DNA from 3 places in the Cytobacillus sp. FSL M8-0252 genome. Region 3 is predicted to be linked to each of the others. Evidence: riboswitches for the same ligand, from Rfam matches in the RefSeq annotation. Region 3 holds a riboswitch; each other region holds the start of a gene.

What was found. A riboswitch is a leader RNA that binds a small molecule or an ion and turns the genes downstream of it on or off. The one in region 3 is predicted to bind cobalamin.
Region 1: another riboswitch for cobalamin. It lies ahead of metE (5-methyltetrahydropteroyltriglutamate--homocysteine S-methyltransferase); the one in region 3 lies ahead of MKX83_RS02565 (ABC transporter substrate-binding protein).
Region 2: another riboswitch for cobalamin. It lies ahead of MKX83_RS14100 (ribonucleoside-diphosphate reductase subunit alpha); the one in region 3 lies ahead of MKX83_RS02565 (ABC transporter substrate-binding protein).

Annotation. Positions count from the first base shown of each region.
Region 1 covers NZ_JBBOWZ010000001.1:305,109-308,302, forward strand. Annotated here, with positions in the region: gene metE (5-methyltetrahydropteroyltriglutamate--homocysteine S-methyltransferase) at 1-1,660, opposite strand, end outside; cobalamin riboswitch at 1,809-1,988, opposite strand; SAM riboswitch class I at 2,042-2,154, opposite strand; gene MKX83_RS01580 (DNA-binding protein) at 2,229-2,516, opposite strand; partial or broken gene MKX83_RS01585 (glycosyltransferase family 2 protein) at 2,799-3,194, shown strand, end outside.
Region 2 covers NZ_JBBOWZ010000001.1:2,811,699-2,814,892, forward strand. Annotated here, with positions in the region: gene MKX83_RS14100 (ribonucleoside-diphosphate reductase subunit alpha) at 1-1,120, opposite strand, end outside; cobalamin riboswitch at 1,285-1,462, opposite strand; gene MKX83_RS14105 (heavy metal translocating P-type ATPase) at 1,995-3,194, opposite strand, start outside.
Region 3 covers NZ_JBBOWZ010000001.1:492,290-495,483, forward strand. Annotated here, with positions in the region: gene MKX83_RS02560 (hypothetical protein) at 449-1,228, shown strand; cobalamin riboswitch at 1,282-1,461, shown strand; gene MKX83_RS02565 (ABC transporter substrate-binding protein) at 1,569-2,531, shown strand; gene MKX83_RS02570 (FecCD family ABC transporter permease) at 2,497-3,194, shown strand, end outside.

The DNA.
Region 1 (3,194 bases), 190 kb from region 3:
CCGGGTGATCTGTTAAGGACTGGGCATAGACTGTTTCTGTAACTGTCATTGGCTGTTCAAATGAGACATCTCCATAAATGAGTGGTGGTTTGACACAACGAGAGCCATAAGACTGCACCCAACCGAATTTTGTGAATTGGAATCCGGCTAATTTTTCACCGAAGTATTCGACCATATCTGTGCGCTCGAATTCGCCATGAACAAACACATCAAGGCCTAGCTCTTCTTGAATATCAATCCACTTTTTAATTTCCGTTTTGATATATGTTTGATAGTCAGTAGCAGTTAACTCTCCTTTACGCCATTTTAAACGATTTCTTCTCACTTCCTGTGTTTGTGGGAAGCTTCCAATCGTTGTTGTAGGTAGGAGTGGTAGTTGGAAGGATGTTTTTTGTGTTGCTTGACGAACAGAATAAGGTGCTTCGCGCTCTGCTAGTGATGATGGTAAGTTTTGAATGGCTGTTTGTACTTGTTGATTGTTTCTAATAGAAGATTGATTTAGTGCCTCGATAGCAGTTCGTCTCTCGTTTATCTCATCTTGGATTTCCTCTCTTCCTTCTCTTATTCCTTTCGTTAGCACTACGATTTCTTGTAATTTTTCATCAGCAAAGGCGAGTGCGGTCTTTAATGTATGATCAAGTGTTTCTTCAATTTTGACTGAAACGGGTACATGCAATAAGCTGGATGAAGGCTGGATGATTAAGCGATCTTTCGGAACTATTTCTGTAATTTCTTCTATAAGAGAGAGCTTATTATCAAGTTTGGCGCCCCATATATTACGGCCATCGATGACACCTGCAGCTAATACTTTATCACTTGGGAAGCCGAATTTTTGTAAGGAAGCGAGGTTTTGACCTGCATCATGGACGAAATCAAGGCCGATCGCTTGCACAGGTAAAGAGGTAACAGCTTCATAATAAGTGATGCTTTCAAAATACGTTTGTAAAATGATATTTATCTGTGGTGCTGCCTCGTGTAATGTTTGGTAAACTGCTTGATAGAGTGAGATGTCTTCTTCTGTGAGGGTAGTTGCTAAAATAGGTTCATCGATTTGTACCCACAAGGCACCTTCTTGCTGTAATTCTTTTAAAATTTGTGCATAAAGAGGAACGAATTGATTGACGATTGATTTGAATTCACTTTCTTTATAGCCTTTTGATAATTTCACAAACGTAATCGGGCCCAAGATAACCGGTTTCCCGTCGATTTCAAGCTTCTCTTTTCCTTCTTTATAAAAGGCAAGTGGCCGGTTTTCAGCAAGTGTTGGCGTGAGGTTGTTGAGTTCTGGCACGATGTAGTGATAGTTTGTGTTAAACCATTTGGTCATTTCAGCTGCCACGGCATCTTTGTTCCCTCTGGCAATATCAAAATACGTTTCGATATCAACTTTCCCACCTCTGTATGTAAAACGCTCAGGAACAAGTCCAAACATCACAGCTGTATCAAGGACATGATCATACAGTGTGAAATCGCCAACCGGGATGAGATCAACGCCAAGTTGTTTTTGCTTCTCGAGAGAGGATAAACGAATGACTTCCATTTGTTGCAGAAAAGTCTCTTTATTCAACTTACCACTCCAAAATTGTTCTAGAGCTTTCTTCCACTCCCGCTTCTCGCCAATTCTTGGATAACCTACATTTGAACTTTTTACTTCAGTCAATTTAAACACTCCTTTAGATTGTATTTTCTCAACAAAAAATCTCTCTATTTATTATTAAATGAGAGATTCATACGCAATATTAACTAGAGTTGAGACCATTTGATTTGCTCAACACGTATTCATCACTCCTCTCTATGCATCCGTAGAGTCTAAGTGCAAACAACAGACAGGTCTCCTGACTTCGGATTATCGCTCGTTATCCCTTCCCATTTCTATTATGAAATAGTGGTCAATGATAAGTCGCTCTCCTTCACAGTGGCGGGACCGTGCCGGCATTCCACCGGGCTTCCCTTTTAAGCAATCATGCATCTGTTGCCTTTGTTATTAAGTTTTGAAAATACAAAAGACCTCTCTAATTAAAAATAGAGAGGTCTTTATCCTCTCTTATTTGCCAAAGCTATTACACTTTGCAGGAATTAGCACCTTTTTAACAAATAATTGTTAAAGGTTGCTGGGTTTCATCGGGCCAGTCCCTCCACCTCTCTGAATAAGAGAATTACATATTTATAATATTTTGAATTTTACATATAGATTAGCATAATAAATGGAAGCTGTCAAAATAAATTCTTCATGAGTGATATATATCATCAGATTCAAGCCACTTGCGAAATTTATGTAGATGGTAATAATGCTTGCCATTAAGAATGACTTTTGGTGCGTGAGGATGCTTCTGTAATAGATCCTTCATGTCAGCTTCACTTAAATAAAAGTAAAGATGAAGGTGGCTTTGCTCCACAAGTAAATGATTCATATTACCTTCATTTTTACTACTAAATTGCTTCAACCCATTGCCTATGAAATAGCCAAGTAATGCTAAACCGACGGCAATCCAAATAAAATTCAACTCGAATTCCAATTTGTACTCCCCCTTAAATACATATATATCTACTTTAACATCTCCTAACGAATAGTAATAATATATTTTTTAGTGCCGAATCGGATCAATGCCCCCATAATTAAACCAATCTACCCTGTCTATCGCACCATCTTTCATAGATTGTATACTTGTCCGAGAACAAAATGAGCCAAGCTGTATATATTGATATTACTTAGTGTTTTTCTCGGGTTTGTGATGGAAAAGGCTATAGTTAGCACAAAGGAGACTATTAATTTTGCTGAAGGAGAGAAGTGAAGTGTTATGAATCTATCTGTTATTATTCCCATTCAGAATGAAGAATCTACGTTGTCAGCCGTTTTAGAAGAGTTAGTGAAGATTGAGCCATATGAAATCATCGCTGTTTTGAATGGTTCAACAGATGGATCGGAGAAAATAGCGGAAGCATTTGAATGTAGAAAGCTTGTTTATAAAGAACCTCTAGGGGTGGATATTGGACGAGCAATTGGTGCAAGGGAGGCAAAAGGGGATACGCTTCTTTTTATTGATGGTGATATTGTCGTTAGAGCTCAGGAGCTACAAGCACTGCTTGATGGCATTCGGGATGGGGCTGATATTGCCCTAAATGATTTAAGCTGGACAATGAAGCGCCCCATTAGACCACATCCGACAGCAGTATCAAAGTTCTCTCTTAATCAT
Region 2 (3,194 bases), 2.3 Mb from region 3:
TGACGCATTCTAGATATTTCATTCTAAAAGTACCTGCACCAACTTCTTCATCATAATAATCTTCTAGTGAGAAGCCCATTTTTTGTCGAACCTCATGTGGGTCAAATAAATACCAGTTACTACGCTCTTCTACTTTTTCCATGAATAAATCAGGTAGACATACACCGGTAAATAAATCATGTGTACGTAATCTTTCATCACCATTATTTAACTTTGCATCAAGGAAAGAGAAGATATCCTTGTGCCAAACGTCTAAATAAACGCTAATTGCCCCTTGTCTTTGTCCAAGTTGATCGACACTTACAGCTGTATTATTTAGTTGTTTCATCCATGGAAGCACCCCAGATGAAGCGCCTTTGAACCCTTTAATCATACTACCTCTACTACGAATCTTACCTAAATAAACGCCGATTCCACCACCATTTTTAGATAGTGCAGCAATGTCTGTATTACTGTCATAAATTGAATCTAGACTATCATCAACTGTTTCGATAAAGCAGCTAGATAGTTGTCCCCAATTCTTACCTGCATTAGATAAAGTTGGTGTAGCTACGGTCATAAATAAGTTACTCATTGCCCAGTAAGCTTCTTTTACTAATTGCAGCCGATTTTTTTCTTCTTGATGCATAAGAATCATTGCAATAACCATCCAGCGTTCTTGAGGCAATTCAAAAATCCTCTTTTGGCGATCTTTTGCTACATAACGATCCGTAAGCATTTTGATCCCGAGATAAGTAAAGAGCTGATCTCTTTCAGGGACAATTTCTTTGCCTAATTCATCAATTTCTTCTTTTGTATAACTAGATAATAAAATAGGACTATAAATATCAATATCACTTAATTGTTGAATTAAAGAATGAAAATCACCATAAGCCTGACCACTGTACCCTCGGTTCTCAGCTGCTTGTTGATAAATCTTCTTTAAATATAAATGGGCAGCCACATATGTCCAATCAGGTTCATTAACATTTATGTAAGAAAGACATTCTAGTATTAACTGATCGTAGAAACTATCTAACTCTAAGTGATTTAATTGATCTGCACGCTTTTCTAACGCACTAATTGGTAAGTTGTTGAATTGTTGATATAATTGTTCAAAATTGACTGTCGTATCAATCATTGTTTTCAAATTCCTTCCTCCTTCAAACTATTTCTATCAAATTTAGGCATAAAAAAAACCGCCCCAGTTACACCTTGAGCGGATCAAACGACAGTATAAATACAAGTGTACAATACACTCTTTTCATCAACTGTCGTTTCATCTTCTCAAGCCCCGAAGAATTGAAACTTTTGATTAAGAAGGCAGGTATCCTGGCTTGTGTATCAATCTACTAAGAGCCTTCCCATTCTTTCAAAAGAACAGTGGTTTCCTCTTTTCGTCACACTTACAGTTGCGGGTACAGCTCCGGCTTATCCGGATTCCCATTTTAAGTCCATTTGGACTCCTTCAACCAATTACTATATGTAGTTGTCGAGAAGTAAAAAAATAACTATATATTGTATCTGAGATTGTATGAGTAATCATATCACATCATTTCATAGAATACAATTTATTTCTTTTATCTAAATCTAAAATATACATTTCGTTCTTTTAGCGGTAAATTTAAGACCATAATAAATAATAGCATTTCTTATTTGTGTAAAAAAGTCTTGAAATCCATTAAAAATTGTTCAAGCTGACCAACTCTACTTTTTTACCTTCAAACGAGTATGCTTAAACCAGAAAAGTAATAGTTTTTTGGTAAATAAATTAAAAAATCATAGAATTGTTGAAATAAATCAATGGTGTTAAAGTTGTGGGGCAAAAATTAATTAAAGGTATATTCCATATTAAAAGAAAATAATTTATCTTAAAGGACAAAATTTTTTTACCAATCTTCTTCATGTCTTCTATAAAAATAGAAAAACAAACTAACTATTTAAATTAGCTTGTTTTTCTCATTCAGTTTATTGTATAGAATGTTTTATAGAAATTCATACGGAACTTGTTATTTTTATCTTACACGTTGCAAACGAAGTGCATTTAATACAACGGACACAGAGCTAAACGCCATCGCAGCACCTGCTAACCATGGTGCTAAGAAACCTGCAGCTGCAATAGGAATACCGATTGTATTATAGCCAAACGCCCAAAAAAGATTCTGTTTAATATTACGAATGGTTTTTTTACTCATCATGATTGCATCAGCAATACTATTTAGATCACCACGCATAAGTGTAATGTCTCCTGCTTCCATGGCAATATCTGTACCTGTACCGATAGCCATGCCGATATCGGCAGTTGCTAATGCTGGGGCATCGTTAATACCATCTCCTACCATCGCTACCTTTTTCCCTTGACTTTGTAGCTTTCTTACTTCTTCTGCTTTCGTTTCTGGTAAGACTTCTGCAATGACTTTTGATATACCTACTTCTTTAGCAATGGCTTGTGCGGTTAACTGGTTATCTCCAGTCATCATAATAACTTCTAACCCCATATCATGTAGCCTTTGAATCGCTTCGTTTGATGAATCTTTTATCGTATCAGCTACAGCAAGGAGGCCTTTTGCTCTACCGTTAATAGCCACAAGCATAGCTGTTTTTCCTTCACCTTCTAATTCTTTCATTTGTTTCGAGAACCAAGAGGAGTCTATCCCATTCTCTACCATTAATCTAACTGTACCAATCAGTACATCTTTTCCTGTAACTTTCGCAGAGATACCATAACCCGGTAGCGCTTCGAAATATTCACTTTTTACTTTTTCTATATTTCTCTCCTCTAACCCTTTCACAATGGCTTCAGCAAGAGGGTGTTCAGATGACTTCTCACTCGCAGCAACAATGGAAAGGAAATGGGCCTCATTTGTTCCAGGCTCGACTATGATATCGGTTAATACAGGCTGACCATTTGTAACAGTACCTGTTTTATCAACCACAACAGTTGTAATTTCATGTGTCATCTCGAGATGCTCTCCACCTTTAAATAAAACACCCATCTCGGCTGAACGGCCAGACCCTGCCATAATTGAAGTAGGCGTCGCTAATCCTAGTGCACAAGGACAAGCAATGACGAGTACAGCAATCATTTTTTCTAACGCACTAGCTACATCACCCGGTTGCAAGAAAAGAAACCATATACAGAAGGTAACAAGGGCAATAGCTACCACAATGGGAACAAAGATGCCCGAAATCTTATCGGCTAACCGCTGAATAGG
Region 3 (3,194 bases):
AGTCCTTTCAACCGAGGATATACCTTAAATTGTAAACGGAGATTATATGCTTATCTTACCATTCTTTTACTGGGAAAATCATGATTTCTTAAAGTAATGTATGATTTAAAAGTTAAGATTGTATGCTAATCCATTAGTTATTTTCATAGTATGTGTTAGAAGTGGATTGTTATCATTGGTTTGATATAAAAAGGTTTTTTAGGGTATGAACAAAACTCAGGAATTGAAATAGTTATTTTGTAATGTTTTTTTAATAATCGTATTTCCTTATCTTTGCTAAAATGAAATGGATGAAATGACGCATTGTATCGGTTGTTTATGATTTACATGTAGTTAGTATAAATTATTGCAGTAAAACGAAATAGTTGTGTGGTATGAGGGTAATAACAAAGGTGGTACAATTTAATTTGCTCTTCGTCTTTCTATTTTCAGTTCGGAGGTTTCTAAATTGCGAAAGAAAAATCATAGTGTTCGAGATCTCATCTATATCTTATTAAACGAAAAGGACCAGTCCGTTATTTCTTATGGAATTGAATTTTCTGAGTTTATGCAATCATTACAGAACAGGACAGGGCATCTTCTATTAGTGAAGCATCAGTATGATAATGGGGAACTGAATGTACATACCATGTTTGATTGGGTGGCTCATGAAGACCTGCCAGCACTAATAAACGAAGATGTTTATAGTTATGGTGATTTTTGCTGGATAGATTTCGAGGAGGAAGAATCGTTAAATGAATTGCCTGCTCAAGCAATTGCTGAGCTCCTATATCTTAGTCATGTAAAGGAGCATTTAAAGAAACCTTTCTATAACCATTTAAGCAATCGTTATTGTTATTTAGCGCATGATGACGGTTGGTTAAATAAGGTCTATTACCGAGACTGGCAGGACTTTTACAAAATGCTTGGCGACGTTGCTGCTATGAAGATGGAGCATTTAAAAGTAGAAAAATCTTTATTAGGCCTAAAAAAGAAAAAAACATATCCGCAAGTTCCAGAAGGCGCGTTAAGGGCATTAAGAAATTTAATGAAGGAAGGCCTGGTAATTTCTTTTGAACAGAGTGAGCAGACACGTACAAAAATTAATATACCGCTCTGGACAGTTGGAGATTTCGCTAATATGGATGATATGTATGATGAGTTCGAAGCAATGAGGAAGGAAGCCACTCCAGACGCGAGATTGGTTTTTGATAAAAAACTGAAAGAATGGCAAGTAACTGATTCATAAAAATAATAATGCACCACAAAATATGATAAGGTATAATAAAATCGACAGAAAATTGTAGATTTAAGGAAATAGGTGTCAATTTTTGACTTAATAGGGGAAATTGGTGTAAAACCAATGCGGTCCCGCCACTGTAACTGGTTAATAAACAAAGAAAACTGCTATATATGTTGTATAGGAGGAGCCTTTGATTATAAACCATAAGCCAGGAAACCTGCCTATCTTCCATAAACACTGTAACCTACGAGGATAGGGGGTGTTTGGTAAGGCTTCTTTGTCGTGATTATTCCTTCCAAACATCTCCTACTAATGGGGATGTTTTATATTTTAAGGAGGGTCAATCATGAAGAAATGGTATTTATTTTTAGTCTCGATTCTACTATCAGCAGGTATTCTTGCTGGATGTGGGAATGACACAGCTGAACCGAAAAAAGATGGAGAAGAGAAGGTTGAAGAGAGTACTGAAACTAGCGCTTTTCCTGTAACATTAACGGATGCTGCGGATCAAGAAGTGGTGATTGAAGAGGAACCAGAAGCGATTGTTTCATTAATCCCGAGTAATACTGAAATCGCTTTCGAATTAGGGTTAGGTGAGAAGGTAGTCGGTGTATCTGATTTTGATAATTATCCAGAAGAAGTAGCTGATATTGAAAAAATCGGTGGACAAGAATTTAATGTAGAAGCAATTATTGCTTTAAATCCAGATGTTGTATTAGCACATAATTCAGGAGCGCATAATAGTACTGAAGGCTTAGATCAATTAAGAGATGCTGGTATTACTGTTCTTATTGTCAATGATGCACAGAATTTTGAAGAAGTATATGATTCCATAGAAATGATTGGTAAAGCAACAGGAGCAACAGAAGAAGCAAATCAAACAGTTGAGGAAATGAAAACCCGTTTGGCAGAAATTGAAGAAAAAGCAAAGTCTGTTGAAGAGAAAAAATCTGTCTTTGTAGAAATCTCTGCAGCTCCTTCTTTATATACTGCCGGTCAAAAAACATTTATTGATGATATGCTCAATTTGATCCAAGCGGAAAATGTAATTGAAGAAGAAGGTTGGCCACAAATTGACGAGGAAGCTGTCATCGAAAAAAATCCTGATGTGATTATTACTACATACGGGTATTATACGGAAAATGCGGTAGAAACCCTTTTAAGTCGAGAAGGTTGGCAAGATGTAACAGCCGTTAAAGAGAAGCAAGTCTATGATGTGCACTCTGATAAGGTAACTCGTACAGGTCCTAGACTTGTAGAAGGAGTAGAGGAGCTTGCAAAAGCGATTTACCCAGAAGTATTTAAATAATAGAGGTGTTGCTTATCTCTGTGCGTTCGTTTTCTTATGTGTAGCAATGATGATGGGGATTTCTATAGGGACTGTTTCAGTGCTACCGTTAGATATATTCAATATCATTGGAGCGGAAATCTTACGTTTACCGATAAGTAATGATGTTAATCCAATGCATAGTAATATTGTTATGAATATTCGCTTGCCTAGAGTCGTATTGGCGGGCTTCGTCGGGGCATCACTTGCAATAGCAGGTGCTGCCTTTCAAGGTTTATTAAGGAACCCTTTAGCAGACCCTTATACATTGGGGGTGTCTTCAGGAGCTTCTGTTGGTGCTGTATTAACGATCTTTCTCGGTTTATCCATTCCGTTTGTTGGCACCTTTACTTTACCGTTATTTAGTATTACAACAGCTTTTCTAACGATAATTGTTGTCCTTTTCTTTGCGCGACAAATTGATCGTGGCATGAGAGTAGAGACAATCATTTTAACCGGTATTATCTTCAGTTCTTTTCTAGGTGCATTTATTTCCTTAATGATTGCTTTAACCGGGGATGAACTGAGACAGATTATTGGGTGGTTGTTAGGAAGCGTATCGATGAGAGGTTGGGACTATGTTCAAATCATCCTTCCTTTCTTTATCATTGGTTCTGCGATGCTTATTGCCAATAGCAAGGAATT